DNA from 3 places in the Rhodoferax sp. GW822-FHT02A01 genome. Region 1 is predicted to be linked to each of the others. Evidence: predicted binding sites of a transcription regulator. Region 1 holds the regulator's gene; each other region holds the start of a gene.
What was found. The regulator sigma-54, encoded in region 1, starts transcription at its own class of promoters, with help from an activator protein. The targets are predictions, from matches to a motif close to TGGCANGNAANCTGCTTT.

Region 2: nifH (nitrogenase iron protein) is a predicted target of sigma-54. The motif match lies at 7,902-7,919, and genes of this name have one in related genera.
Region 3: nifH (nitrogenase iron protein) is a predicted target of sigma-54. The motif match lies at 8,214-8,231, and genes of this name have one in related genera.

The regions. Positions count from the first base shown of each region.
Region 1 covers NZ_CP152376.1:582,774-592,926, reverse strand. Annotated here, with positions in the region: gene AAGF34_RS02745 (LysR substrate-binding domain-containing protein) at 1-358, shown strand, start outside; gene ubiA (4-hydroxybenzoate octaprenyltransferase) at 355-1,206, shown strand; gene AAGF34_RS02735 (PsiF family protein) at 1,325-1,624, opposite strand; gene argS (arginine--tRNA ligase) at 1,765-3,450, shown strand; gene AAGF34_RS02725 (SPOR domain-containing protein) at 3,474-4,139, shown strand; gene AAGF34_RS02720 (thiol:disulfide interchange protein DsbA/DsbL) at 4,211-4,864, shown strand; gene AAGF34_RS02715 (exopolyphosphatase) at 4,961-5,890, shown strand; gene lptA (lipopolysaccharide transport periplasmic protein LptA) at 5,999-6,619, shown strand; gene lptB (LPS export ABC transporter ATP-binding protein) at 6,616-7,371, shown strand; gene rpoN (RNA polymerase factor sigma-54) at 7,371-8,966, shown strand; gene AAGF34_RS02695 (class I SAM-dependent RNA methyltransferase) at 8,963-10,153, shown strand, end outside.
Region 2 covers NZ_CP152376.1:4,375,305-4,385,457, forward strand. Annotated here, with positions in the region: gene AAGF34_RS20740 (pyridoxal phosphate-dependent aminotransferase) at 1-729, opposite strand, end outside; gene AAGF34_RS20745 (CysB family HTH-type transcriptional regulator) at 719-1,684, opposite strand; gene AAGF34_RS20750 (CbiX/SirB N-terminal domain-containing protein) at 1,769-2,140, opposite strand; gene lptG (LPS export ABC transporter permease LptG) at 2,137-3,243, opposite strand; gene lptF (LPS export ABC transporter permease LptF) at 3,240-4,352, opposite strand; gene AAGF34_RS20765 (leucyl aminopeptidase) at 4,377-5,828, shown strand; gene AAGF34_RS20770 (DNA polymerase III subunit chi) at 5,833-6,270, shown strand; gene AAGF34_RS20775 (hypothetical protein) at 6,416-6,598, shown strand; tRNA gene AAGF34_RS20780 (tRNA-Ser) at 6,651-6,740, shown strand; gene nifH (nitrogenase iron protein) at 6,887-7,774, opposite strand; gene AAGF34_RS20790 (PilZ domain-containing protein) at 8,233-8,664, opposite strand; gene AAGF34_RS20795 (stomatin-like protein) at 8,713-9,621, opposite strand; gene AAGF34_RS20800 (NfeD family protein) at 9,649-10,074, opposite strand.
Region 3 covers NZ_CP152376.1:694,901-705,053, reverse strand. Annotated here, with positions in the region: gene AAGF34_RS03355 (methyl-accepting chemotaxis protein) at 1-1,493, shown strand, start outside; gene AAGF34_RS03350 (hypothetical protein) at 1,605-1,763, shown strand; gene AAGF34_RS03345 (dihydrofolate reductase family protein) at 1,802-2,464, shown strand; gene fabF (beta-ketoacyl-ACP synthase II) at 2,461-3,741, opposite strand; gene AAGF34_RS03335 (TetR/AcrR family transcriptional regulator) at 3,862-4,455, shown strand; gene AAGF34_RS03330 (zinc ribbon domain-containing protein) at 4,459-4,710, opposite strand; gene AAGF34_RS03325 (ArsC/Spx/MgsR family protein) at 4,697-5,152, opposite strand; gene draG (ADP-ribosyl-[dinitrogen reductase] hydrolase) at 5,149-6,069, opposite strand; gene AAGF34_RS03315 (NAD(+)--dinitrogen-reductase ADP-D-ribosyltransferase) at 6,062-6,907, opposite strand; gene AAGF34_RS03310 (hypothetical protein) at 6,926-7,534, opposite strand; gene AAGF34_RS03305 (group II truncated hemoglobin) at 7,531-7,983, opposite strand; gene nifH (nitrogenase iron protein) at 8,358-9,239, shown strand; gene nifD (nitrogenase molybdenum-iron protein alpha chain) at 9,406-10,153, shown strand, end outside.

The DNA.
Region 1 (10,153 bases):
CGACCACGTGCTCGAGGTGTGCCCGGAGTTTGCCCGCTTCTCCAGCGACGCCGAAGGCATACGCAAGAGTTTCGAGGGTTCTAGCCTGGAAACCATCAAGCACATGGTGGCAGCCGGCATGGGCATCACACTGGTGCCGCGCCTGAGCGTACCGCGTGAGGCACTGGAATCCAAGAAGCGCCGCCATGAAGACGCCTTTGTGAAGTACCTTCCGGTCACCGACGACAAAGGAGGACCACCGCCCACACGACGCGTGGTGCTGGCGTGGCGGCGCAGTTTTACCCGTTATGAAGCCATTGCAGAGTTGCGCAACGCAATCTATGCCTGTGAATTGCCAGGAGTGACCCGTCTATCGTGAGTGCGCGTTTTGCCTTGTATCTGGATCTGATCCGTTGGAACCGGCCCGCCGGCTGGCTTTTGTTGCTCTGGCCCTCTTTGTCCGCTCTCTGGATTGCCTCCGGTGGTTTTCCCGGCTGGCATCTGACCGCAGTGTTTGTGCTGGGCACCATCCTGATGCGCAGCGCCGGCTGCTGCATCAACGACGTGGCCGACCGCAACTTTGACCGGCATGTCAAACGCACGGCGAACCGGCCCGTCACCAGCGGCAAGATTTCGGTGCAGGAGGCGTTGGCCGTAGGCGCCGTGCTGGCGCTGCTGGCCCTTGGGTTGGTACTCACTACCAACAGCACCACCTTCGCCTGGTCGTTTGCCGCCCTGGCTGTGACGCTGATTTATCCGTACGCCAAGCGCCATGTCTCCATGCCGCAAGCGGTGCTGGGGATAGCCTTTAGCTTTGGCATTCCCATGGCCTTTGCCGCGGTGCAGTCGCAGGTGCCCTTGCTGGCCTGGGTGCTGCTCATTGGCAATCTGTTCTGGGTTTTGGCCTATGACACCGAGTACGCCATGGTGGACCGCGATGACGACCTGCGCATCGGCATGAAAACCTCCGCTATCACGCTGGGGCGCTGGGACGTGGTGGCCGTGTTGTCCTTTTATCTGGTGCAGCTTGCCATTTGGTCCTGGGCGATTGTTCCGCAACCGCGTGGCTGGGCATGGTGGCTGGGTGTGGTGGTGGTGCTGGCGCAGGTGGTGTGGCATGCCACGCTGATCAAGGACCGTACCCGGGAAGGCTGCTTCAAGGCATTCCGCGCCAACCATTGGGTGGGATTCACCTTGTTTGCCGCCATTGCGGTGGGTTTCGCCTGACAGCATCCGCCTCCCGGTCAGCGCAAAAAGCAAAAGGCCCGAACCTGTAACAGTTCGGGCCTTTTGCTTGAGGCCCCGGTAGGGGCTCCATCGCCGCTTGCGACGGCGCAACGCAGAATTACTTGGCGCTCAGGCACTCTTTCATGAAGGCCTTGCGTTCGTCGCCTTTGAGCGCCTTGGTCTTGGCGTCGGCGTTGCAGGTCTTCATCTTGTCCTGCTGGGTGGCAGGCTTGGCAGGTTCTTCTTTCTTGGCGCTCAGGCATTCCTTCATGAATGCTTTGCGCTCGTCACCCTTGAGTTCTTTTGCCTTGGGGTCTGCATTGCAGGTCTTCATCTTGTTTTGCTGATCGGACGCTGCATGGGCTACGCCCACGGTCAATGCCATACCCAAAGCCAGGAGAGTCAAAATTTTCTTCATCGTTGTTCCTCAAAAAGGTTGGGCAGGAGGCCTGCCATTACGTCGGAATCCGGGGGGATTCCAGCACATAACGTAGGGTTTTGCAAACCCGTTGACCAGCAAAACACGGATAAAAAGCCCCCCGCTTAAAATCAGCGGCTATGTTGTCTGTAAAAAACGAACTCTTGCTGGCGCTTTCCGCCTGTCTTGAAAACCTCTCTGCTGGCGCTGGTGCCAAAGCAGCCTTTGAATCCCCCAAAGTGGCGGCCCATGGCGACTTTGCCACCACGGCGGCCATGCAACTGGCCAAACCGCTCAAGCGCAATCCGCGCCAACTGGCCGAAGACCTGTGTGCTGCACTGCGCGCCCAACCGGCTTTTGAGCGCTGGGTGGATGCGGTGGAGATCGCCGGGCCGGGCTTTATCAATATCCGCCTCAAGCCTGCTGCCAAGCAGGAAGTAGTGCGCGAGGTACTGGGCCAGGGCCAGCAGTTTGGCAAGCAGTCGTCCAACGGCCAGCGCATGCTGGTGGAATTTGTGTCCGCCAACCCCACGGGCCCGTTGCACGTGGGTCATGGCCGTCAGGCCGCGCTGGGCGATGCCATTTGCAACCTGTTCGACACCCAGGGCTGGGATGTCTACCGCGAGTTTTATTACAACGACGCAGGCGTGCAGATCAACACCCTGGCCGCCAGCACACATTTGCGTGCGCAGGGTTTCAAGCCTGGTGACGCCGAGTGGCCCAGTGGAGAGAATGCCGCAGCCTACAACGGTGATTACATTGCCGATATTGCAGCAGACTTTCTGGCGGGCAAGACCGTTCAGTCCGACGACCGCAGCTTCACCGCCAGCGGCGATGTGAACGATGTGGACGGCATGCGCCAGTTTGCCGTGGCCTATCTGCGCCATGAGCAGGATCTGGATTTGCAGGCCTTTGCGGTCCGTTTTGACAACTATTACCTGGAAAGCAGCCTCTATACCAGTGGCCGTGTGGACGCCGCTGTGAAGAAATTGCAGGAAGCTGGCAAGACCTACGAGAAGGACGGCGCGCTGTGGCTCAAGTCCACCGATTACGGGGACGACAAGGACCGGGTGATGCGCAAGCAGGACGGTAGCTACACCTACTTTGTGCCGGATGTGGCCTACCACATCGCCAAGTGGGAGCGCGGCTTTACCAAGGTCGTCAACATCCAGGGCACCGACCACCACGGCACCATTGCCCGCGTGCGCGCCGGTCTGCAGGCCGCCAATGTCGGCATTCCCCAGGGCTACCCGGACTATGTCTTGCACACCATGGTGCGGGTGGTCCGTGGTGGCGAGGAAGTCAAGATATCCAAGCGCGCCGGCAGCTATGTGACGCTGCGTGACCTGATTGAATGGACCAGCAAGGATGCGGTGCGCTTCTTCCTGCTTAGCCGCAAGCCGGACACCGAGTACACCTTTGACGTGGACCTGGCGGTACAGAAGAACAACGACAACCCGGTCTATTACGTGCAGTACGCCCATGCACGCATTTGCTCGGTTCTGGCGACTTGGGGCGGTGATCGGGCCAGCCTGGCGCAGGTGGATTTGTCGGCCCTGACCAGCCCGCAGGCCCAGGCGCTGATGCTGCTGCTGGCCAAGTACCCCGAAATGCTCACTGCGGCGGCCGTGGACTTTGCCCCGCACGACGTCACGTTCTACCTGCGCGAGCTGGCCGCCTGCTACCACAGCTATTACGATGCCGAGCGCATCCTGGTGGATGACGAAGCCGTCAAGCTGGCTCGACTGGCGCTCGTGGCCGCAACCGCACAGGTGTTGCACAATGGACTGGCTGTGCTGGGCGTGAGCGCTCCACAGAAGATGTAATTTCTTTCAAGAGACTCAAAGGCATGAAGCAACAGCGCGGCGGAACCATTCTGGGTTTCATTATTGGTGTGGTGGTGGGCCTGGCAGTGGCTCTGGGTGTGGCTGTGTACGTCACCAAAGTGCCCGTTCCCTTCATGAACAAGGGCCAGACCCGCAGTGCCGACCAGGATGCGGAAGAGGCCAAGAAGAACAAGGACTGGGACCCCAACGCGCCCTTGTATGGCAAGAACCCAGTCAAGCCGCCGCAGCCCGCGGCTTCAGGCCCCGTCACGCCGGCGGCTCCGGTCGCCAGTGCCCCTGCAGCACCGACCAAACCCGAAGCCAAGGCGCCGGATGCCAAAGCCAGCGATGCCAAGGCCGCAGATGCCAAGAAGCCCGAAGCCAAGGCCGCGGCTTCAGCAGACCCGATCGGTGAATTGGCCAAGGCCAAGACTGCGGCAGCGGATGCCGAGCCCTTTGTTTATTGGGTGCAGGTGGGCGCCTACCGCACGGCAGAAGATGCAGAGAGCCAGCGTGCCAAGCTGTCGCTCAGCGGCATCGAAACCAAGATTTCGGAGCGTGAGCAGTCCGGGCGCACGGTGTACCGCGTGCGGGTGGGGCCTTTCGATAAGAAGGAAGATGGAGAGAAGACCAAGGAAAAGCTGGACAAGGCGGGTCTGGATACCGCCCTGGTCCGGGTGCAGCGTTAACGCTTCTTTACCTGGGTGAGATAACCTTTGTCTGATGGACAGACCATAGATTCGAACAAGACTGGAGTGATATGAAACGTCGTGATTTTTCCCTGCTGGCCGGCGGTGCTGCCGTGGCTTCAACCACCCTGTGGAGTGCCGCGGCCCACGCCGACGCTGCCAAGCCCGAGGCTGGGACGGACTACCTGGTGGTGGACCCGCGCGCACCGGTAGAGGCGCCTGCAGGCAAGATAGAAGTGGTGGAATTCTTCTGGTACAGCTGCCCGCACTGCAACGCGTTCGAGCCCATGCTGGAAGGCTGGATCAAGCAGCTGCCAAAGGATGTGGCCTTTCGCCGCGTGCCCGTGGCATTCCGCGATGACTTTGTGCCGCAGCAGCGCCTGTTCTACGCCCTGGACGCCATGGGCCTGGTGGACAAGCTGCATGCCAAGGTCTTTGCTGCCATCCACGTGGAAAAGCAGGATTTATCCAAGGCGCCTGCCATTCTGGCGTGGGTGGGCAAGCAGGGTGTGGACGTTGCCAAGTTCACCGAACAATTCAACTCCTTCAGCGTTGCCGCCAAGGCAAGCAAGGGAACGCAATTGCAGAACAGCTACAAGGTCGAAGGCGTGCCCGCGCTGGGTGTGGCCGGCCGTTTTTACGTGGACGGTTCTCTGGCCAAGGGCATGGACAAGGCTATCAAGGTCGTTGAAGCCCTGGCTGCGACAGTGCGCAGCGGCAAATAGGAAAACCCTGAGGCCGGGTCCACGGTCGCGGGTGACAAGTGACGTATCCCCGAACTAGAATGATTGCAATATCAATCACTCAGCGGGGCATACGCCATGTCGGATTCCAAGTTCAGGCTTATTACAAGAAGTGACTTTGACGGCCTGGTATGCGCCGTCTTGCTCAAAGAGCTGAACCTGATTGATGACATCAAGTTCGTCCATCCCAAGGATATGCAGGATGGCAAGATCGAGGTCACCAGCCGCGATATCACCACCAATCTCCCCTACGTCCCGGGGGTGCACCTGTCGTTTGACCACCATGCGTCAGAGACCTTGCGCAACGATGTTGCCGCCAACCATGTGATCCACCCGGATGCGCCATCGGCTGCGCGGGTGGTGTTTGAACATTACGGTGGCACCGCCCAGTTTGGCGCGCGCTTCAATGAAATGATGGAGGCCGTCGACAAGGGTGACTCCGCGCAGTTCAGTGTTGATGAAATCCTCAACCCCACTGGCTGGGTGCTGCTGAATTACCTGATGGATTCGCGTACCGGCCTGGGCCGTTTCCGCGAATTCCGGGTCAGCAACTACCAGCTGATGATGGATCTGATCGACTACTGCCGCACCCATGGCATTGACGACATACTGAAGCTGCCCGACGTGATGGAGCGGGTGGAGTTGTATTTCGAGCATGCCCAGAAGGCCAAAGCCCAGCTGCAGCTGTGTTCCACGGTCCACAACAACGTGGTGGTGTTGGACCTGCGCCACGAAGACACCATCTACGCGGTGAACCGCTTCATGGTGTATGCGCTGTTTCCCCAGGCCAACGTGTCCATCCATGTGATGTGGGGCGTGCAAAAGCAAAACACCGTCTGCGCGGTGGGCAAATCCATCACCAACCGGACCTCGCGCATCAATATCGGTGCCTTGATGCTGGTGTACGGTGGGGGTGGCCATGAAAATGCTGGAACCTGCCAGGTACCCAATGAGCGGGCCGACACGGTGGTCAAAGAGCTGGTTTCCCGCATCAACACCGTAGGTTGAACTTCTGCGGGTAATCCCGCACACACGATTCAATTTTCGTCAAGGCATAAAACATGCCATGCGCTCGCTACAATGGCCGTGCGCACTGTGTGCAAGTTTCGTGCCTTTATGAAAAAACACATTCTTTTCTCGTTGGTGATTGCTACGCTGCTGTTTGCAGCCGGTGGCGTGCGCGCCGAAAAAGCCGACCAGAAAAAGCCCATGAACATCGAGGCCGACGCGCTGCGCTATGACGACCTCAAGCAGGTCAGCGTATTCACCGGCAAGGTTGTGCTGACCAAGGGAACCATCGTGATCCGCGCAGATCGGCTGGATGTGCGCCAGGATCCTGACGGATATCAATTTGGCGTTGCCACCGGTTCCGCAGACAAGCTGGCCTTCTACCGGCAGAAGCGCGAAGCCTTGGACGAGTTCATCGAGGGGGAGGGCGAAACCATCACCTATGACGGCAAGGCCGATACCGTGACCTTCACCGGCAAGGCGCAGTTGCGCCGACTGCGTGGCGCCACGTTGGCCGATGAAATCACCGGCGGTGTCATCGTTTATGAAAATCTCACCGACCTGTTTACGGTCGATGGTGCCGCCAACACCAAGGGACCGACAGGCGCCCTGGGAACCGGTCGCGTGCGGGTCATGCTGACCCCCAAGCCCGAAGCCAGTGCTCCGGCGCCTGCCGCAACCCCGTTGCCGCTCAAACCATCCGCGACCCTGGGGGGGGCCGCCAAGTGAGTGGTTTTGCTGCGGGGAACTTGACGGCGCAACATCTGCAAAAGTCCTATGGCAAGCGCCAGGTGGTCAAGGACGTGTCTCTGACCGTGCGTACGGGCGAAGTGGTGGGCCTGCTGGGTCCCAACGGCGCTGGCAAGACCACCTCGTTTTACATCATCGTGGGACTGCTACGGGCCAGTGGAGGAGACATCTCCATCGACGGCAATTCGATCGAGTCCATGCCCATACACCGGCGCGCGCGTCTGGGGCTGGGCTACCTGCCGCAGGAAGCCTCGATTTTTCGCAAGCTCAATGTGGAAGACAACGTGCGCGCCGTGCTGGAACTGCAGCGCGACGAAGACGGCACTCCATTGCGCAGCGCGGAGATCGAGAAGCGGCTGACCAATCTGCTGCAGGAATTGCGGGTCGAGCACTTGCGCGAGTCTCCGGCGCTGGCCTTGTCGGGCGGTGAGCGGCGGCGCGTGGAGATTGCCCGCGCTTTGGCTACCGGGCCGCGTTTCATCCTGCTGGACGAGCCGTTTGCCGGCATCGACCCGATTGCGGTGATCGAGATCCAGCGCATCATCAACTTCCTCAAGGCGCGCGGCATCGGGGTGCTCATCACCGACCACAATGTGCGCGAGACCCTGGGCATTTGCGACCACGCCTACATCATCAGTGATGGCCGCGTGCTGGCCGAAGGCACGCCTTCGGAAATTGTTGACAACCCCGAGGTACGCCGCGTGTACCTGGGTGAAAACTTCAAGATGTAATGAAGCAAGGTCTCTCATTACGCGTCTCCCAGCATCTGGCGCTCACGCCCCAGTTGCAGCAGTCGATCCGTCTTCTGCAGCTCTCCACGCTCGAACTGAGCCAGGAAGTGGAGCAGATGCTGGACGAGAACCCTTTTCTGGAACTGGGTGAGGACCATGCCGAGCGGGAAGAGTTCGGCATCGCACAGGCGGATACGCCGGTCAGTGAAGGCGACAAGGATGTGGAGTTTTCCGCCACCATGCCCGACCTGGGCAGCAGCACCGTGGCCTCCACCAGCAGTGATGAAGACAACAGTCCCCTGAGCGGGGACGAAGGCATCGACTGGGAAGGCGACGGCACCACCGAAATGACCCCGGACGACGGCGAGTGGGGCGTCGAGGCCAAGGCCAGTACCAATAACCTCACTGGCGACGAAGACAAGGACGCCACCGAGCTGGCCCGCACGCAGGAGAGCTTGCAGGCCTTCCTGCATCGGCAGACACTGGGTTTGCGCCTGAGCGCCGAAGACGCTGCCGCGCTGCGTTTCCTGATCGAGTCGCTCAACGATGACGGCTATCTGGAAGAGCCGCTCGAGGACCTGGCCCGCACCTTGAACCCGCAGGATGAAGAGCAGTTGTACGACCTGGTGCACCATTTCTCGGTAGCCCTGGGACTGCTGCAAAGCCTGGAGCCGGTTGGCGTCGGTGCCCGCAATTTGAGCGAGTGCCTCAGTCTGCAATTGAAAGCTCTGCTGCGCAATCCGGACCTGGAAGACGAAGAGCGCGAGCAACTGGAAGTGGCCCTGCGCATTTGCCAGCAGCCCATGGAATTGCTGGCGCGCCGTGACATCAAGCGGCTGGTGCAATTGGGCGTGGGCAGCGATGCCCTGGTGCGCGAGGCCATAGCGCAGATTGCGCGGCTGGAACCCAAGCCGGGGCGGCGCTTTATCGACGTGGAGCGCAACATCGTGGTGCCCGACGTGCTGGTGGTGCCGGTGACCAACGCCAACAAGGCGGCTGCACCCAAGTTCCGCGTCATGCTCAATCCCGATGTGATGCCGCGCCTCAAGGTGCATGACATCTACGCCAATGTGCTGCGCAACCACCGCGGTGGCAAGGACAGCGCCAGCCACGCCGCGCTGCAGCAACGGCTGCAGGAGGCGCGTTGGTTCATCAAGAACATCCAGCAGCGCTTTGACACCATCCTGCGCGTGAGCACGGCGATTGTGGAGCGGCAGAAGAGCTTCTTCACCCATGGCGAATTGGCCATGCGCCCGCTGGTGCTGCGTGAGATCGCCGACGAACTGGGCTTGCACGAGTCCACCATCAGCCGCGTGACCACCGCCAAGTACATGGCAACGCCTTTTGGCACCTTTGAGCTGAAGTACTTCTTCGGCTCCGGCCTGGGCACTGAGTCCGGCGGCAATGCGTCCAGCACCGCGGTGCGTGCACTCATCAAGCAGTTCATCAGCGCCGAAAGTGCCAAGAAGCCGCTGTCAGACAACCAGATATCCGAGATGCTCAAGGAGCAGGGTATTGAATGTGCCCGGCGCACTGTGGCCAAATACCGCGAGGGGCTGAAGATCGCCCCCGCATCCCTGCGCAAGGCGCTATGAACCAACTGCAACTCTTTCTTCCCTGCGCCGCCGGTGTGGAGGATTACCTCGCGCCCGAAATCCTGCGCATCACCGGCCTGCCGCCCGGTTGCATCACCAAGCAGCGTGGCGGTGTGGCCGTGCGCACATCGTTCACGGACGCCATGCGCCTGAACCTGTACTGCCGCCTGGCACAGCGTGTGCTGGTGCTGGTGTCGTACACCGAATACCGCAACGAGCAGGACCTGTACCGCGCCGCCATGGCGGTGCCGTGGGAGCGCTGGTTCACACCGCGCGAGACCATCAAGATCGAGGTCACCGCCCAGCACAGCCCATTGACGTCGCTGAACTTTGCAGCACTCAAGGTCAAGGATGCCGTCTGCGACCGCTTCCGCGAGACTTCGGGGGGCGTGCGTCCTGATGTCAACACACAGTGGCCCGATGTGCGCATCTATGCCCACCTCACCACTGACAGCTGCTCGCTCTACATTGACACGTCCGGTGAGCCATTGTTCAAGCGGGGCTGGCGCGAGGACAAGGGCGATGCGCCGTTGAAAGAGACCTTGGCAGCCGCCATGATCGCCGCCAGCGGCTGGGCCGATGGTGACGACGACCTGATGCCCTTGTACGACCCCTGCTGCGGCAGCGGCACCATTGCCATCGAAGCCGCGCAGATTGCCTGCAATATTGCGGCGGGCTCGTTGCGCCGCTTTGCCTTCGAGAAGTTTGTGCCCTTCCAGCCCAAGGTCTGGCAGGCCATGAAGCAGGAAGCGGCTGACGCCGTGGTCAAGCCCGAGCCCGGCCAGAAAGCTCTGATCTACGGCAGCGATGTGTCGCACCGCATGGTCGACTTCGCGCAGCGCAACGCGGAGCGCGCGGGCGTGGCCGATGTCATCGAGTTCCGTGGTGGTGACGCCCTGCAGCGCATGCCACCCATCGAAGGCGGTGGCGTCATGCTGCTGAACCCACCCTACGGCGAGCGCATCGGCATTGGCGGTGTGGCCGGTGAGGGCGTGCAGGCCCGCTATGGCGCCCGCGAACTGGCCGAGACCGAAGACGGTGTGGCCTTCTTCACCCAATTGGCCAGCCACTGGAAGAAAAACTTCTCCGGCTGGACTGCCTGGATGCTCACGCCAGACCTCAAGCTGCCTGGCAAGATGCGCCTGAAAGAGTCACGCCGCGTGCCGATGTGGAATGGCCCGCTGGAA
Region 2 (10,153 bases), 1.7 Mb from region 1:
GTGGTAGGTTTTGCCAAAGCTGGAGACGATGAAGGCGCGCGCCGCCAGCGCCGGAAAGCGGGCGGCACTTTGGTGCGTCTGCCCGTCAAACACCATGTGCTCATAGACCTCATCGCTAATGAGCAGCACGTCGGTGGGCGCCAGCAGATCCTGCAGCGTGCGCATGTCCGCTTCGGTCCACACGGTGGCGCTGGGGTTGTGCGGGGAGTTGATGATGATGGCGCGGGTGCGCGGGCTGAGCGCTGCGGCAATCTTGTCAAAGTCCGGGCGGAAGGTGCCGGGTGTGAGCGGTACGCGCACGGCAATGCCACCGGCCAGTTCGATATTGGGCACATAGCTGTCGTAGCAGGGCTCCAGCACGATGACTTCGTCGCCCGGATGCACGATGGCCAGGATGGCGGTGATGATGGCTTGCGTGGCCCCGGCGGTGATGGTGATCTCGGTGTCCGGGTTGTAGCTGTGGCCGTGCAGGGCCTGCACCTTGGAAGCAATGGCCTGACGCAGGGCCGGCACGCCGATCATGGGCGGGTATTGGTTGTGGCCGGCCTGCATGGCCTGGGTGACGGCATCGACCAGGGCCGGATCGCAGGCAAAGTCCGGAAAGCCCTGGCCCAGGTTGACGGCCTTGTGCTGCAAGGCCAGCGCCGACATCACGGTAAAGATGGTGGTGCCCACGTTGGGCAGGCGGCTGTTGATCGCCGGAGTGCTGAATCGGGTTTCAGAGTTCATAGTCGTTTACGTGCCCGGTCATGGCTTTGATGATCAGATCGCGGCTCAGGCGGTTGCTGAGTAACTCGGCGAAGGTGTAGACAAAGTTGCGCAGGTAAGCGCTGCGCTTGAATGCCACGCGGGTGATGTTGTTTCCAAACAGTTGCCCTGCAGGGCGCGCCACCAGTCCACCCTTGCCACCGTTGTTGGCGCAGTCTTCCAGGATGTCCTGGACCGCCATTTCAGCTGCAATGCCAATGCCCATGCCCAGTCGCACATAGGTCTTGATCACGTCGGAGTCGATGGCTTCCAGTGCCACCCGTGGCTCCAGATGGGCGTGGGCAAACGCGGTGTCAATCTTGGTGCGGCCCGTGAAAGACGGGTGGTAGGTGATCAGCGGCTCTTTGGCGATGTCGGCCAGTGTGAAGTGTTCCTGCTTGGCCAGCGGATGGTCCGCAGGCACTACGAGCATATGTTGCCACTCGTAGCAGGGCAGGGTGACCAGTTCAGCGTAGTCCGACAGAGACTCGGTGGCAATGCCGATTTCGGCCACATCGTCGATCAGCATGCGCGCAACCTGGCCGGGCGCACCCTGGTGCAGGCTGATGTTGACCTTGGGGTAGGCGGCGCGCAGGGCTGCCACTTTTTCGGGCAGCACGTAGCGGGCCTGGGTGTGGGTGGTTGCAATCGACAGCGTGCCGCTGTCCTGGGTGCTGTACTGCTCGCCAATGCGCTTGAGATTGCCCACTTCGCCCATGATGAGCTCGATGCTGCGCAGCACATGCTGGCCCGGCTCGGTGATGCGTTTGAGGCGTTTGCCGTGGCGGGCGAAGATTTCGATGCCCAGCTCCTCTTCCAGCTCAATGATGGCTTTGGACACGCCGGGCTGGGAGGTATGGAGTGCTTTGGCGGCCTCGGTCAGATTGAGATTGCGGCGCGCAGCTTCCTGCACAAAACGGAATTGGTGAAGGTTCATGGGGTTGCCAGTGTGATCTTTTAATACCCAAAAGGAATAATAACCAAGATCATTATCCACAACAGGCGTAGGCCGAAGCCACGCTTACTCAGCTGCAATGCCAGCCAGAAGCTGTATCAGGCGCGGGTCTTCCCCGACCGCCGGCTTGAGATCGAATTGGACGGCGGGGTGTTGTTGGCGCAATCCGGCAATCAGCAACGGCAGATCTTCCCGGGCGTGTTTTCCAACCCCCAGAAACATGGGAAGAACCGCAATTTCCCGGCAACCTTGGTCGACCAATGCATGACACACGGTTGCTAGATCGGGCGTGCTCAACTCCAGATAGGCGCAACGCACCAGCACGTGGGGGTGGGATTGGGCAATCTGGTGCGCCACTGCCTCCATCGGCTTGTGCCACAGAGGGTCACGCGATCCGTGCGCGAATAGCACGATGGCATGTGGGGCAGTAGCGCTCATCGCTTGAGAACCAGCCAGGTGAAGGCGGTCAGGGACAGTATGGAATAGATCAGCCCCGGCAGGGCTGCGGTAAACCAGGGCTGCCAGCCTTGCAGGGTGCCCAGGTCGCTGAGCACGTTGTTCAGCAGCACAAAGCTGATGCCCGCCATGACGCCACCGAACACATAGCTCGCAATGCTGCCGGAGCGGAAATGGAAGTAGGCAAAGGGAAGGGCCAGCACCACCATCACCAGACAGCTCAAGGGGTAGAACACCTTTTTCCAGAACTGGATTTCGTATTTCTGGGCCGACTGGTTGTTGGAGCTCAGGTGTTGCATGTACTGGAACAGGTCGATGGTTCCCATGCGCTCGGGCCGCAACACGGCCGCAGCCACCATTTCGGCAGTTACGCCCGTGGGCCAGCGAAAGCTGGGCGGGAAGGTCCTATCCACATGGCCGGACTGGTTGTCGACGGTGGTGAACTCGGTGCGATCCACGCCGCTGAGCAACCAGTCATCGTGCTCGCCAAAGGTGGCGGTCTGTCCCTGGGTGACGGACACCAGATGGCCTCGGTTGTCAAACTCGAATATGCGCACATCCTTCATGTCGCCATCACCCGAGAGTGCGCCCACATTGACCGCAAAACTGCCGTAGGCCTGCTTTTCCTTCAGCCATGCGCCGGTCTTGCCCACCGTCACCTGGCCTTGAAACCGGGCCTTGAGAAGCTGCGCCGTCCTGTCGGCCAGCGGCGCGATGTAGTCGCCCACGGCGAAGGTGAACAACACGAAGACCAAGCCCAAGGTGAGCAGGGTGCGCAGTGCCCGCCAGGGGCCCAAGCCGCTGGTGCGCAGGATGGTGAACTCCGAACTCTGCGCCAGCCGGGCCATGACGAAGATCGTGCCGATCAACACCGTGATGGGCATGAGTTCGTAGATGTGGTTGGGCATGGTCAGGCCGATATAGATCAGCGCCTGCGGGATGCGATAGCCCAGGGCTCCGCTACGGTTGACAGACTGCAGCTCTTCCACCAGGTCAAAGAAGAAAAACAGCGCCACAAAGCCCAGGGTCACCAGTGCCACGGCGATGACCACCTCGCGGTACAGCAATCGACGAACGGTTTTCATGAGGGGCTGCTTTCGGTGGACTGGTCTGTGTTGTGCCGTTTCAGACGCAAGACCCAATTGTTGTTGCGCTTGGCCAGCCAGAGCAGCCCCAGAACCAGGGCGGCGCCATGCAGCCCCAACAGAAACGGAGCGAACTGCATGCGCCCGGACTCCACCCAGCTCTTGCCCAGAACCAGGAAGTTGAAGTACGCCACGAAGATCAGGAAAGCGAATCCCAGGTTGGCCACCCGGCCTACGCGCGGGTTGGTCCCCGCGACGGCTACGCCAATGATGATGAAGTTGAATGCTGCCAGCACCAGGCCTATGCGCCAGGACAGCTCGCCCAGATACTGCGGATTGGACTCCTGCAGCAGTTGCATGGTTGTCAGGGAACTGGATGGGATGTAGGTACGGGCTGAAACGTCATCGGCGCCCACGCGGGCACCGTAGCGTTCAAACTCGCTCACGGTCATGTCTGCCTTGCCAACATTGCGCTCCAGGCGTTGTCCGTTTTGCAGTACCAGGAACTTGTCCGGCCCAATGACTTCAATATGGCCGCTGCGCGCGGAGGTAATGGTCTGCTTGTCTTGTTCGTTGGTGGCGATGAAGACGTTGTTGCCGACTTCCTTGTTTTCGGAATTCTTTTCGATGAAGAAGACACGGTCGCCATTGGCGGATTCCTGAAACTGCCCTGGCTGGATGCGGGCAATATCCCCACGCTTCTCATAGCGGTCACGCAGGTCCTCGATACGGCCAAACGCCCAGGGAAGAATCAGGAAAGCCAGGACCACGATGATCACCAGAATGGGCCAGGCAAAGCGCAGCAATGGTGTCAGTAGCGAAGTCAGTCCACGTCCACTGCCGAACCAGATCACCATTTCACTGTCCTTGTACATGCGGGTGAGCACGCTCAGGATGGCGATGAACAGGCTCATGGACAGGATGGTGGGCATGTCCGATAGCACGGTGTAGCCCATGACGATCATCACATCGGTGGGGTTGAAGGTTCCGCGTGAGGCTTCTCCGACGGTGCGGATCAGCGTCATGGTCATGACCACGGTTGCCAATACGACCAGCGTGGCCCCGAAACTACGGGCAAGTTCTTTGCGGATGGAGGAATGGAATAACATTGCGTCGAAGGAAGAACCCGAATTATGAACTTTGAACTCAAGTCCCTCAGCCTTGCTCAGGCTGCCACCGAAAAATGCGACGCGCTGCTGGTGTTGCTGGGTGATGACTACAAACCCGCCAAGGATGGGTTCTCCGCTCTGATAGGCCGTGCCCTCAAGGACGGCGATGCACAGACCAAAGCGGGAAAAGTCCTGGCCTTGTACAAGCCGCCGGTGGTGCAAGCTGCCCGCGTGGTGCTGGCCGGCATTGGGGACGGTAGCGCCAAACAGGTCCGAAGCGCCGTGAGTGCGGCCTATGCCGCAGCCAAGTCCGACAAGCTCAAGAAGCTGGTGGTGGTGTTTGCCTCCAACCCCAGCGCTGCTGCCTTGCGCGCTGCCGTGGCCGCCACGGCAGATGCCAGTTACAGCTACACGACGACCAAGTCCAAGGGCGAAGCCCGGGTGTTGCAATCGGTGTTGGTGGGCGCGGGTAACGCGGATGAGCTGGCTGGCGGCTTCGAGCGCGCCACCGCGGTGGTTGCGGGAGTGGAGTTTGCCAAGGAATGGGCCAACCGTCCGGCCAACCATGCGACGCCCACGGTGCTGGCAAAAGCTGCGCAAAGCCTGGCAAAACATGCCCGCATCACCTGTGATGTGCTGGACGCGAAGGCCGTTACCAAACTCGGCATGGGCGCCTTCCTGGCCGTGGCACAGGGATCGGAAGAGCCTCTGCGCTTCATCGTGCTGAAGTACAGCGGCGCGGCCAAGTCTGCGGCGCCGACGGTTCTGGTGGGCAAAGGCATCACCTTCGACAGCGGCGGCATCTCCATCAAGCCTGCAGCCGAGATGGACGAAATGAAGTTCGACATGTCCGGGGCCGCCAGCGTGCTGGGCGTGTTCCGCACGCTGTCCGAGCTCAAGCCTGCCATCAACGTGGTGGGGCTGATCCCCGCCTGCGAAAACCTGCTCAATGGCCGTGCCGTCAAACCCGGCGATGTGGTGACCAGCATGAGCGGCCAGACCATCGAAATTCTCAACACCGATGCAGAAGGTCGCCTGGTGCTGTGCGATGCACTCACCTATGCCGAGCGCTTCAAACCCAAGGCGGTGATTGACATTGCCACGCTCACTGGTGCCTGTGTGGTGGCACTGGGTGCGGTTCGCAGCGGATTGTTCTCTTCGGATGAGGCATTGGCCCAGGCGCTGGGCGCTGCCGGCGATGCTGCGCAGGACCTGTGCTGGCGCATGCCGCTGGACGAGGAATATGCCGAGGGCCTCAAGACCCAGTTTGCCGACGTGACCAATGTGGCTGGTCGTGCGGCAGGCGCCGTGACCGCGGCCAAGTATCTGCAACGCTTTACGGAAAAGTATCCGTGGGCGCACCTGGACATTGCGGGCACTGCCTGGAAGAGTGGGGCAGCCAAGGGCGCGACCGGTCGCCCCGTAGGACTGTTGGTCGAGTACCTCCTGACCCCCGCACAAGCGGCAGCCAAGTAGACAAGTGACCGAAATAGCCTTTCACTTCGGTGCGCCGGACAGGCTGGTCTACACCTGCCGGCTGCTGCGCAAAGCCAGTGCCACGGGCGCGCGCTTGCTGGTGCGCTCCAGTGCGCAGATGGTGGGAGAACTGGACAAGGCGCTCTGGAATCTGGGGCCGGTGGATTTCATCACCCATTGCGACGCTACGGCACCAGCCGCAGTCAAAGCCCGTTCGGCAGTCCTGCTGCAGAGTGCGGATCAGCCCTTGCATGCCGATGTGCCGATCCTGGTCAATCTGTCGGACGATGTGCCCCAGGGCTTTGAGCAGTTCCAGCGGGTGATTGAAGTGGTCAGTACCGATGAGCAGGATCGCAGCCAGGCGCGTCGCCGCTGGAAGCGTTATACGGAATTGGGCTACACCATCACTCGGCATGATCTGACAACCAGGGCAGGGGAGTGACACTGTGCCAAACCGCATGCCTCCCCGCTACGTTCCTACCCTGACGCAGGTCGTGCAACCACCTGCAGGTGGGACGGCGCCCGCGCCATCAGCGTCGCCCGCCGCACCCACCAACGTTGTGCCGCAGCAAATTGACCGGAACGCCTTGGCGCAAAAAGTCATCTGGCAAGTGCGCCCGCAGCTGGAGGCGGAGCTGCGCTCAATAGCCCTGGAGCTGTTTGAGGCGCAATTCAGCACCCTGCTCCCTTCTTTGCATCTGCAAATAGAGGAAGCTGTACGCGAAGCCATTGAGCAGGCCTTGCCAAACATGCAGCGCGATCACGATTGATCTGCCAATTCGCGGAATTTAGTCAGATCTTGATGTTAGAATCATAGGCTCTGGAGCGGTGGATGAGCGGTTTAAGTCACACGCCTGGAAAGCGTGCGTGGGGTAAAACCCACCGCGGGTTCGAATCCCGCCTGCTCCGCCAGATAGTTAGCATTCATTCGGGCTTCAAGAGGGTTGTTCCAGCAATCCGCCCAAAAACCCACCCAACGGAAAAGCGATTGCACTGCAATCGCTTTTTTCGTTTGTGCGTTGTGTTTTTGTAAAACCGAGGAGCCAGCCCGGCTCGTATTAAGCGGCTGCGGCCACCTCAGCAGCTTTCAAGCCCACTTGCGTTTCATCGATGGTTTCCATGATCCCGAATTCCATCAGCATGTCTTCGAGCTGATCCATGGTGATGGGGGTGGGAATGGTGCCATTGCCGGCGTTGTTGTGCACCTTGCTGGCCAGGGTTCGGTATTCGTCGGCCTGCTTGGAATCAGGTGCGTATTCGATCACGGTCATGCGACGCAGCTCGGCGTGCTGCACGATGTTGTCGCGCGGTACGAAGTGGATCAGCCTGGAGCCCAGCATGCCGGCCAGTGCTTCAGCCAGTTCGTATTCCTTGTCGGTCTGGCGCTCATTGCAGACTAGGCCGCCCAGGCGCACACCGCCCGAGTTGGCGTACTTGAGAACCCCCTTGGAGATGTTGTTGGCTGCGTACATGGCCATCATTTCGCCGGACATGACGATGTAGATTTCCTGTGCCTTGTTTTCGCGGATGGGCATGGCAAAGCCGCCGCACACCACGTCACCCAGCACGTCGTAGGACACGTAGTCCATTCCGTCATAGGCCCCGTTTTCTTCGAGGAAGTTGATTGAGGTGATCACGCCGCGACCGGCGCAGCCCACACCTGGCTCAGGACCACCGGACTCCACGCAGCGAATGTTTTTGTAACCCACTTTCATCACGTCTTCGAGTTCCAGGTCCTCCACAGAGCCGGCTTCCGCAGCCAGGGACAGAATGGTGTCCTGGGCCTTTGCGTGCAGGATCAGGCGGGTGGAGTCGGCCTTGGGGTCGCAGCCGACGATGAGAATCTTCTGGCCCAGATCGCTCAGTGCGGCCAGGGTGTTTTGAGAGGTGGTTGATTTACCGATACCACCTTTGCCATAGAAGGCGATTTGCCGAAGTTTAGCCATTGGGATGATCCATTCAGAGAGGTTGAAGAACAAGGTTGCGTAGCCACGACCATGTCAGCCTGACGTGTCTGCGACTCTCGTTAGAAGGACCACGATTCGGCAGGACTTTTGTCCGCGCAACGTCCTAACCGCACCTTCCGTGCCATGTTTTTTCCATCGTCGCGGAATTGGCCAACAGGTCACCCTCACTCCGGCAATAGATTGAGCAATCAAGGCTCCTTGGCGAGTGGCGGCGGCCATGTATCACTCGGGAAATGCGACTCTTCGAAGTGAAGCCGAAGCGCCCAGACAAAACACCAAATGCAGCAAGGTGCAGCGGCATTTGCCAACAATCCAAACAATCGTTGTCTTCATTGCTACGCGGTGATGTAGTCAACGTCACATACTTCGAGCAACTGCGCGCGTCGCCTTGAAATACCTCAATCGGGTTGAGGCCTTCGTCAGTGGTCCTGGCTAACCTATTTGGTCACTGCGTTCTTCGTCAGGGCTTCCAACGCGCGGATCCGCTCATCGCGCTGGGCCATGCACTCGATCAGCCCGTGCAGCAGGCGAATGCTGTTCTCCGGAATGGCTTCAAAATGAAATCCGACATGCCCGTATTGGTTGCCCTGGGTGGCCGCGACTCGCGCCATGCAGCCGAAGTGGGCTTCACCCAGTAGCAAGACGCAGTAAAAGGACTTGCCCTCGGCCCCCAGGAAGACGGGCAGCTGCCACTCGTCACACTGAATGCCGAAACCCGACATGCTGACGTCTTTGAGTTCGCAGGTTTCTCCAATGGCCAGTCCGAGATTGAACCAGACTGCCGCGCGGTCTATAGGCGCGTGGCGGGAGTCTGCTCTGCGATTAGGCGCCTGGACGTAAACGGTTGCTTTGGATTCGCTGGGTGGCAAGGCTATCTCCGTGGCAGTATGGATACCCAGTTTAATCCGGCGTACAGGCTATTTTGTGCTTTGCACCATTTTCATTGCGGTTGCAATCAACGTGGACACTTCGCTCATATTGCCGGGAATGATGAGAGTGGTGGTGGCGTCGGCTGCGACCTTGCTATAGGCCTCCACCGCCTTTTCCGCAACCTTGAGCTGCACCGCCTGTTCACCGCCAGGTTGGCGGATGGCGGCAGCAATGCGTTCGATCGCCTGTGCGGTGGCGTCCGCCACTGCCGTGATGGATGCGGCCTGGCCCTGGGCCTGATTGATGGCGGCCTGTTTCTCGCCTTCGGAGCGGGCGATGAAGGCTTCGCGTTCGCCGGTGGCGATGTTGATCTGCTCCTGGCGGCGCCCCTCAGACGCGGCAATCAGGGCACGCTTTTCACGCTCGGCGGTGATCTGGGCCTGCATGGCATGCAGGATTTCCTTAGGCGGCGTCAGGTCCTTGATTTCATAGCGCAAGACCTTCACGCCCCAGTTCAGCGCCGCCTCGTCAATGGCCGCTACCACCTGGGCGTTGATGATGTCACGCTCTTCAAACGTCTTGTCGAGCTCCAGCTTGCCGATGACCGAACGCAGACTGGTCTGCGCCAGCTGGGATATGGCCACGATGTAATTGCTTGAGCCATAACTGGCCCGCATGGCGTCGGTGACCTGGAAGTACAGAATGCCGTCCACCTGCAGTTGGGTGTTGTCCCTGGTGATGCACACCTGGCTGGCGATATCCAGCGGGATTTCTTTGAGGACGTGTTTGTAGGCCACCTTGTCCACAAAGGGCACCAGGATGTTGAGGCCCGGGGTGAGGGTGCCGTGGTACTTGCCCAGGCGCTCCACCACCCAGGCGTGCTGCTGCGGCACGACTTTGACGCTGCGGCTGATGAACAGTACTGCGATAACCAATAAGACGATTGCAATTTCCATGGTGCTTCCAGGTTGGGTAATTCAGAATCAGGCCTTGTCGACCAGAAGACGGTTGCCTACCAATTCGGCAACCCGGTGGGGACCGGCACTGGGGACTACACCGCTACGGTGAATGGCCGTCCAGCGGGCGCCCCGGTAATGGACATCGGCAGTGCCGTCGGGGTTCCATTGGTCGATCTGCACGGTCTCACCAATGTCCAGATTGACATTGGCATTGGCCTGCGCGGCCGGTTCTTTGTGGCGCTTCATCTGGCGCAGGTGCCAGAGCACCACGGCGCCACCTCCCACCACAGCCGCCGTCACGATTTGCGCGGCAAGCCCCAGTCCCAGATGCGCAGCCGCCGCTGCCGCCGCAAAGCCGATGGATAGCATCAGCAGGTAAAACGTGCCGGTCAGCAGCTCGGCTGCCACGGCGCCTCCAGTAATGAGCCACCAGACGGTCGATTCAGCCATATTCAGGAATCCCGATGTGTTGATGACGCCACATTGTGGGCCAAATAGTGAGGGGCACCATAAAACCCACACCATATGT
Region 3 (10,153 bases), 110 kb from region 1:
CAGGCATGACCGGGACGATCGTGGATCTGGGCGAGAACGCCCTGCCGAGTGTAATGACCATTTATGAGGTCCGCACCAAGGTGAACGACTTGCGACGTCTTGAGGCCAATTCCATTCTTGCCGATGACAAAGAGCGCGCTTCACTGCGTCAGCGTATCGATGCCGCAAAGGCCGACGCACGCAAGAGTCTGAAAAGTTACGAGAGTCTGTTGAGTGATGCAGAGGATCGGCGACTCTATGAAGACGATGTTGTGAAAGTCGAAGCGTACTTTTCCATGTCGGCCAAGTTGCTGGCACTGCTGGACAAGGGTGAAGCAGGAGCAAAAGAGGCCACTGCGCTTCTGTTCGGTGAGTCGCGTGCCACATACAAACCCATCAGTGCGGCATTGGATGAACATGTCCAATACAACGTCAAGCTGGCAACGAACTCGGGCATCCAGGGCAAGGCGGCCGCTGACAGTGCGCGAATTGCCACCATCGGAGTGCTGGTGGCCGTTGTGATCATTGGCATTTTGCTGGGTGTCACAGCGACCCGAATGATCGTGGGACCTGTGAACTTGGCCGCGCAGGCGGCAGCGGCTGTCGCATCCGGTGATTTGACCAAAACCATTGAAGCGGATGGTCAAGATGAAATTGCACAATTGCTCAAGAGCATTCAATCCATGCAACAGAGCTTGACCAAAACTGTTTCTGCGGTGCGTCGGGGCTCTGAGAGCGTTTCAACCGCCAGCGCGGAAATCGCCCAAGGCAATCAAGATCTCTCAAGCCGGACCGAAAGCCAGGCCAGCGCATTGGAAGAGACAGCTGCCTCCATGGAGGAGCTTTCCTCTACGGTCAAACAAAATGCAGACAATGCCCGCACAGCCAATCAGCTTGCGCAGAGTGCATCTACCGTGGCCGTGCAGGGGGGCGAGGTTGTCGGCAAGGTGGTGGAAACCATGAAGGGCATCAACGACTCCTCACGCAAGATTGCCGACATCATCAGTGTGATCGACGGCATAGCGTTTCAGACCAATATATTGGCTTTGAACGCAGCCGTAGAAGCGGCACGTGCGGGCGAGCAGGGGCGTGGTTTTGCAGTGGTTGCTTCCGAAGTGCGGTCCTTGGCAGGTCGAAGTGCGGATGCCGCCAAGGAAATCAAGAGTCTGATCGGCGCCAGCGTAGAGCGGGTGGAGCAAGGTACCGCCTTGGTGGACAGGGCCGGTGAAACCATGGTTGAAGTGGTGGCCTCCATCCGGCGCGTTACGGACATCATGGGCGAAATAAGTGCCGCCAGTAGCGAGCAATCTCAAGGAGTCAGCCAGGTGGGAGAGGCCGTCACGCAAATGGACCAGGCTACGCAACAAAATGCAGCACTCGTCGAAGAGATGGCCGCCGCCGCTTCCAGTCTCAGGAGTCAGGCGCAAGACCTGGTTCGAGTGGTTTCTACTTTCAAGCTCCGCGCCGATGAAGATGGCGCCCAACTTTCATTGGCATCGCCCGTCTTCGGATAGATTTTGGGAGCGGACAATGACCACGGAACCCGAAGACGATGAAGCCAGGATACTTGCAATGCTCTTGCAATGCTCTTGCAATTTCGTGACTCTTTGACCGAAATGTCCCTCATGCTGAAAGACTATCAGGCGAATTTGGATGTCATGCGGCAAGGCCCTGCCATCAAGACCTCCTCCCTGTACGTGGAGTCGGTTCGCCGACATGCGGTCACGGTGCACGAGCGCAAGGCCGTGATGCCCACAACGGACAATGAACCGAATCACAACTGAGTCGTGTTGCACCTCGTGCACAAAACTGGAGACACACCATGACACGCGTACGCGTTGAAGCTTTCACCATTTCGCTGGATGGATACGGAGCAGGACCAGATCAGGACATTGACCATCCACTCGGCGTTGGCGGGACGGAGCTGCACCAGTGGCTTTTTCCCACACGAACCTCCCAGCGGGCACTGTTTGGCAAGGATGACGGTACGACAGGCGTTGACGACGACTTCGCTGCCCGCAGCTTCCAGAATGTCGGGGCCTGGATTCTGGGGCGCAACATGTTCGGCCCTGTTCGGGGGAGCTGGCCGGACGATAGCTGGAAAGGCTGGTGGGGAGACAACCCGCCGTACCACGTCCCCGTCTTTGTTCTGACCCACCATGCACGTGCCTCCATAACGATGGAAGGTGGCACCACGTTCCACTTCGTGACCGGTGGCATTCACGAGGCGCTGGATCGCGCACGTGCGGCCGCTGGTGAAAAGGATGTGCGCATTGGCGGCGGGGCTAGCACCATACGACAGTACCTGCGCGAAGGACTCATCGACGAATTGCACATTGCCATCTCGCCCGTACTGCTGGGCCGCGGCGAGTCGCTGTTCCAGGGGCTGGATTTGCGAACCTTGGGATACGAATGCGTTCAATCCGTGGCGACCGAAAAGGCCACGCATGTGGTCCTGCGACGCAAGATGCAAACGGGTGGCTAGATCGCCGCGTCCCAACGCCTGAACACTACGCTGGCGTTGACACCGCCAAAACCAAAACCATTGGATAGGGCGTACTCCATGTCCAGGGCGCGCGCATGCCTTCCCACAATGTCTAGGCCATGGGTCACCGGATCGGCATCGTGCAGATTGCGGTTGGGTGGGGCTATCTTGTGCCGCAGCGCCAGCACCGTGAAGATGGCCTCGACTGCGCCCGCAGCGCCCAATAGATGCCCGGTTGCCGCCTTGGTAGCACTGATGGCAGGGCTATGCTCGGCAAATACGGCGCGAAAAGCAGCCGCTTCCGCAGCATCCCCCATGGGAGTGGATGTGGCGTGTGCGTTCACGTGTTGTACCTGGCTGGGCGCAATGCCCGCCTGTTGAAGGGCCCAGCGCATGGCCCGCGCTGCGCCATTGCCGTCATCCGGTCCAGACGTGATGTGGTACGCATCCGAGCTGGTGCCGTAGCCCACAAGCTCTGCCAACGGCTGGGCTCTGCGCTGCAGGGCATGCTCCAGGGATTCAATGACCAGCACCCCTGCACCTTCACCCACTACAAATCCGTCACGCGCCTTATCAAAGGGACGGGACGCTTCGGTCGGTGTTTCGTTATAGGCGGTGGACAGCGCACGCGCCGCAGAAAAGCCGGCCTGCGTCACCAGGTGAATGGCCGCTTCGGTGCCGCCGCATACGGCAACGTCGGCTTCGCCGCTGCGTATCAGCCGTGCACCATCGCCCAAGGACTGCACACTCGCTGCACAGGCTGTCACCGGGGCACCCAAAGGGCCTTTGAACCCGTGCTGGATGGACACATGGGCTGCAGCCATGTTGGCCAGAAAGGACGGCACGGTAAAAGGGGACAAGCGCTTGGGGCCGCGTGTGTCACTGGTGCGGACCGCATCGGCAATGGCCGGGAAACCGCCTATGCCAGAGGCAATGATGGTTGCCGTGCGCTCTTGCGCGTGCAGCGAGTCGGGGCGCCAGTCCGCCTGCACCAATGCCTGCTCCGCTGCGGCCAGTGCCAGCACGATGAAGCGGTCCACCTTTTTCTGGTTCTTGGCGCTGACCACTTTTTCGCTATCCAGGCCCAGCTGCGGATCGTCCTGGATTGAGGGAACGCGTGCCCCTACCTGCGCATCGAGCCCCAGACAAAATTCCTGCGGCAGTCGCTGCAGACCACTTGCACCGGAGAGCAGACGCTGCCAAACCGGTTCAACGCCGCAGCCCAAAGGGGTCACCAAGCCCATGCCGGTCACGACGACCCGTGTGCGATTGTTCATTGTGTTTCCTATTTATGTACCGAATGGTATTTAATGGGGGATTGTTGCACAAAGCCATCGGCGTCCCGCGGGACGCGACAATGGCCTGAAAATCACCGGAACCTCATATGGAGAAAGCACATGGCACTGGGGCGCCCTCGCGCGTTTGACAAGGAAGTGACGCTGGAAAAAGTTGTAGATGTGTTTTGGACACATGGATACGAAGGCAGTTCAATGGCAGCGCTCACCGCTGCAACGGGCTTGAGCAAACCATCGCTGTATGCGGCCTTTGGCGACAAGGAGCAATTGTTCAAGACGGCATTTGCCCGCTACCGCGCGCGTCAATCGGAATTCGCCAACAAGGCACTCGCCCATCCCCAGGTGCTTGCTGGGGTGGAAGCGCTTCTGATGGGCCTGGTAGACAGACAGACCCAGGCGGATAAGCCGCACGGCTGTCTGATGGTGCACGGAAACCTAGTGGGAACGCCCGAAAGCAGGCAAGTCCGCGAGGAGCTGCAGCTGCACCGCCGCGCGGTGGTGAGCAAGCTGCGTGAGCGATTGCGCAAGGCGCAGGCGGAAGGCGACTTTCCAGCGGACGTCAATGCTGCGGACTTTGCACTGTTCATCACCACGCTGATCCAGGGCCTGGCGGTACAGGCCGCAGGCGGCGCCTCGCGAAAGGCCCTGCACCGCGTTGTCACACTGAGCCTGCAAGCCTGGCCCAGCGGGGACTGATTGCTAGATGTTTTTCTTGCCCGCCAGCAGCTTGGCCTTGTCCGACGGGCTGTAGTGGTCGAAGTGGCCTTGCGCTGCAGCCACACGGCGGTGTGCCATGCGGATGGCTTCTATCTTGCCCGCAGGCGATATGCGCGAGACGCACTTCTCCAGCGCGCTGCTCTGGCATTGCGGGCACACGGGCGTGTCGCCATGGCGCACCAGGGTTTCAAAGTCGTGGCCGCAGGCGGGGCAGTGGAAGTCAAACAGTGGCATGGGTCGCTCCGGAAGATGCAAGTGGTGTGGCGCAGCGTTCGGTGGGGGAGGCACAGCCTTCGCCCGTTGACGTTGCAGGGTTCGTGCCAAGTCCGACCCAGGCGTGGACTGCCGCGGTATCGAAACCGACATGGCGTGTCTGGTCGTCCGCGCGCTGCATCAGCGGCCTGCGGATCAGCAGGGGCTCTTGCAGCAACAGTTGCAGCGCCTGCTCCCGATCGAGCTGGTCCGGCTGCACCTCACCGCTCTTGACGCGCGGCGCTGCGCGGTTGAACCAGTCCGCGACCGCGAGTGGCGCCAGAAACTCCAGCAGTGTCTCCGCCGTCCAGTGCGCGGTCAGCAGATTGCGCCGCTCCAGGGTATGGCCGGCATCTTCCAGCGCACGGCGCTGCCGTGCATTGCCGCCGCAACCGGGTTTTTCAAAAAAGAGAATGTGTGTCATGGAACCGCCAAAGCATGTGAAAGGTCCAGCAGCGCAACCGTCTGCTCGGTAACGGCTTGCCGGGTGGCAGGCTGCAAACGGTCCAGCCAACGCCTGGGCAACTGCGATGCGCCGCAGCGTGCACCGGCCAGCATGCCCAGCAGTGCGCCGGTGGTGTCGGCATCGTCGCCCTGGTTGACGGTGGCAACCATGGCCGTCTCGAAGTCCGCGTGCAGCGTCAGAAAGTGCAGCACGGTCTGCACCGTATCCACCACATAGGCAGTGGCGCGCTCGCGGTAGGGTGTAAAGCGGAATACCTCGTTCTCGGCGATCCACTTTTCTGTCCAAAGCTGGCACACGCTGTGGTCCGCGCCACGCAGCAGGGTACGCAGCAGCCAGCCCAGGCCCAGCGTTGCAGAGTCCGAGAACGGATGGTGGTGGGTCAGCCGCGCCTGCGCCATGGACAGGCGCTCAAACGCGGATTCGCTGTGCAGCGTGGCCAGCACGGTGGGCAGGTTGCGCATGAGTGCGCCATTGCCGCCGTCACCGGGGTTGTAGGGGCCTTGCAGCGTGCCTTCGCGCAAATAGCGCTGTATGCCCCGGCGGCAGGTGTTGCCGCAGTCCACCGGTTTGGATTTGAGCCAACGTCCATAAGCGTCACCAATGCTGCGCACCAGCGCGTCATCGCCCTGCATCAATCCTTGCAGGGCCGCGTTGCCACCTTGCAGCAAGGCCTCGCCCAGGGCCAGGCTCATGGTGGTGTCGTCAGTCACTTGACCCGCAGCCAGCTTGAGCCAGCCGCCGCCAATGATGTCGCGGTGCACGCCGTACAGCTGCACGATCTCGCGTGGCCGCATGAATTCCACCGTGGCACCCAGCGCGTCGCCAATGGCAAAACCCAGGTAGGCGCCCAGGGCGCGGTCGGCCAGATCAGGCATAGCGCGCCATCACTTCGTAGTCGCCACCCAGGGCCAGCACTTCCTGCTCGCCCTGCAGCACCTGGCCGGGCAATAGTTCGGGGAACACCAGTACCTTCACGATGGGCACCTGCACTTCCAGCACCCAGTCGCCAAAGCACGAGGCATCTTCCTGCGACAGGCTGAACGACACCAGGTTGTTCAGGCGCACGGTGCAGCGGCGGTTCTGCAGTCGCCCGGCCACCACCTGTTCCTCGCACTGGTTGCTGCCGCGCCAGAGGCGCAGGTGCTGTGCGTTGGTGCCGTCCTGCTGCTGGATGCGGCGAAGGGCCCACTGGCAATACGTGTAGAGCAGGTCGAGCTGCTGGTGGATATTGTTGTTGTTGTAGCGGCTGGCTGCCTTCTCCTGCAGGTAGACCACCCAGGCCGGGGAGGGAAAGCGCAGCAGCGGCTGCTTGTGAAAGCTGGGTACCAGGCCAAAGCGGCTCTCCACCCAACCCTTGAGCACGGCGCCTGCCGGGCCGTTGGAGTCCATGCCCCAGCCCTGCAGCAACTTGCGCCAGCTGCTGCGCCAGCGGCGTTGTTCGGCCGCACCCATGGCCTGTGCTTCGTGGGCTTCGGGTTTGCGCAGTCCAAAGGCCAAGGTCAGGTAGTGCACAAACATGTCATGGGCCTCGTTCAGGTCGCGGCTGCTGTCGAGTAGATGAAACAGGGCGGTATGGGCCTCATAGGTGCCGGCAATCGCGAGTGCTGTGGGGTGCGCATTGAAGTCGGTGCTGGCCAGCACCCGCGCTGGCACGCCCACCAGGTTGGAGGCGTACCAGCGGTGGGGCAGGTCCGTGTCATCGTCGTACGCCACGGCAGGCCGGGCAGCGCCTCAGACCGGGCGGTTTTCGTTGGGGTTGCGCACCGGGCCCATCAGCTCCAGGCCTTCTGCGTAGGTGATGGTGTCAAACGTGATGTCGAACTTGAGCGCGGCGTCGGCAATGGCGTCGAGCTTGCCCGCGGTGTCCTTCTTCTTCAGGTCGTTCTTTTCCAGGTAGAACAGGTCCAGCAGCTCGTTGTAGACGGTGGACTCGTCGATGGGCAGCACATAGAACAGGGCGCCCTTGTATGGCACCTGGTACTTCTTGGACAGGTCGATGTTGTTGCAGAACAGAAAGTACTTGCCACCGGCGCTCAAGGAGTCGCCCAGTGTTTCGGCCACGTCCTTGAGGTATTCAAAGCTCAGCAGGTAGCCGGCAAAGAAGGGCAGGTGTTTCTCGCCCACATTGGCAATGGCCATGGCCTGTGCGCACAGCAGTTCGGGCGGACGCGCTTCGTCGGCCAGCTTGGGGGCAAAGCGCAGCGCCAGTTCACCGCGAAAACCCACGCGACCGGGTTTGCTGGTGGCGGCCTTGAGCAGGGGGTTGAGCAGGCGACCTTCATTTTCCAGAGGAGCGAGCGCGGTGTCGTCAGTGGGTTTGAGGGCGAGGGTTGCGGTCATGAAGAGTCCTTGGTTGTGGTTGCGATGGTTGCGGGATGGGGGCCGGTGTTTCGCATCCAGTCGGCCGTCTTGAAAAAGGAAGTCATCAGCGTCTGGTGCAGGCCAGGGTCCGCACCGATGTCCGTCAGGGCGGCGTCCATGCAGGCCAGCCAGGCGTCGCGTTCGGCCACGCCAATGGCAAAGCCGCCATGGCGCATGCGCAAGCGCGGATGGCCATGGCGCTCGCTGTAGGTCTGCGGGCCACCCAGCCACTCGCACAGGTAGCGCACGAGTACCGTCTTGGTCGAAGTCAAGTCATGCGCATGCATGGCACGTATGCCGCGCGCGTCGCTACGTGCGTCCATATGCCGGTAGAAGGCATCCACCAGTTTCACCACGACGGCTTCCCCGCCCAACAGGTCGAAGTGCCTGGAAGTCGGCTGTGCGGCGGTGATGGGCTGGGGATTCATGCCGCTATATCAGCAATGACCGTACCAACCCGCAAATGCAATACAGCACCCTGCAAACCCTACACAAATGGCGCCCCGCGTCGTGCGCCAACGGAATATTTGCGACATCCAAACCCGTTTTGTAGGGAAATGAACAAAGCCGGGTTGATGGATGTCATGGCCCTCGAAAAACACGTTTTTCCCTCTGAAGAAGTGGTTTGAAAGGGCGTTTGCAATGCGCTTGAAAAGCATGGCACGGAAGGTGCAATGAGGGGACTGCGCGGACAAAAGTCCGGCCGAACCGTGACCCCAATAACAAGACTTACAGGCACGTCAGGCTGACATGGTCGCGGCTACGCAACCTTGTTTTACAACCTTACTGAATGGAGTATGAAATGGCTAAACTTCGGCAAATCGCCTTCTACGGCAAAGGCGGCATCGGCAAATCAACCACCTCTCAAAACACCCTGGCCGCACTGAGCGACCTGGGCCAGAAGATTCTCATCGTCGGCTGCGACCCCAAAGCCGACTCCACCCGTCTGATCTTGCACGCAAAGGCCCAGGACACCATTCTGTCCCTGGCTGCAGAAGCCGGTTCCGTGGAGGACCTGGAGCTCGAAGACGTGATGAAGATCGGCTACAAGGACATCCGCTGCGTGGAGTCCGGCGGTCCTGAGCCAGGCGTGGGATGCGCCGGCCGCGGCGTGATCACCTCGATCAACTTCCTCGAAGAAAACGGTGCCTATGACGGCGTGGACTATGTGTCCTATGACGTGCTGGGTGACGTGGTGTGCGGCGGCTTTGCCATGCCCATCCGTGAAAACAAGGCGCAGGAAATCTACATCGTCATGTCCGGCGAAATGATGGCCATGTACGCTGCCAACAACATCTCCAAAGGCATCTTGAAGTACGCCAACTCCGGCGGCGTGCGTCTGGGTGGCCTGGTCTGCAACGAGCGCCAGACCGACAAGGAACTGGAACTGGCCGAAGCACTGGCCGGCATGCTGGGCTCCAGGCTGATCCATTTCGTGCCACGCGACAACATCGTGCAACACGCCGAACTGCGCCGCATGACCGTGATCGAGTACGCACCCGACTCCAAGCAGGCCGGTGAGTACCGCACGCTGGCACAGAAGGTTCACAACAATGCGGGCAACGGCACCATCCCCACCCCCATCACCATGGACCAACTGGAAGACATGCTGATGGAGTTCGGAATCATGAAGACCATCGACGAGTCCGAAGTCGGCAAGAAGGCTGCTGAGCTGGCGGCCTGAACAGAAGCACCCCCGTTGCTTGCTCACCGCGTGTAGCCGCCTCCCCCCTCAAGGGGGCGCTCCCTGCGGACTGGCAAAGCCAGATCCGCGGGGCCCCTGAAGGGGGCGCGCGTGAACGCAGCGCAGTGTGTATAGCAACCCATTCATTTTTTACTGGAGTTTCCACATGACCGCCACCGTTGAAGAGCGCAAGGCCAGCAACAAGGCCCTGATTGATGAAGTGCTGAAGGCCTATCCCGAAAAGATGGCCAAGCGCCGTGCCAAGCACCTGGGTACGTTTGAAGAGGGCAAGCCCGATTGCGGCGTGAAGTCCAACATCAAGTCCTTGCCTGGTGTGATGACCATTCGCGGTTGCGCCTACGCTGGCTCCAAGGGCGTGGTGTGGGGACCGATCAAGGACATGGTGCACATCAGCCATGGCCCCGTGGGCTGCGGCCAATACAGTTGGGCGGCTCGCCGCAACTATTACATCGGTACCACCGGTATCGACACCTTTGTGACCATGCAGTTCACCTCCGACTTCCAGGAGAAGGACATTGTGTTCGGTGGTGACAAGAAGCTCGACAAGATCATCGACGAGATCCAGGACCTGTTCCCCTTGAACAAGGGCATCTCCATCCAGTCCGAGTGCCCCATCGGTCTGATTGGTGACGACATCGAAGCCGTCTCCAAGAAGAAGAGCAAGGAATACGAAGGCAAGACCATTGTGCCGGTGCGTTGCGAGGGTTTTCGCGGCGTGAGCCAGTCGCTGGGTCACCACCTGGCCAACGACGCTATCCGTGACTGGGTGTTTGACCGTACCGATCCCAACAAGCGCCCCGAGTTTGTTTCCACCCCCTATGACGTGGCCATCATCGGTGACTACAACATCGGTGGCGATGCATGGTCCAGCCGCATCCTGTTGGAAGAAATGG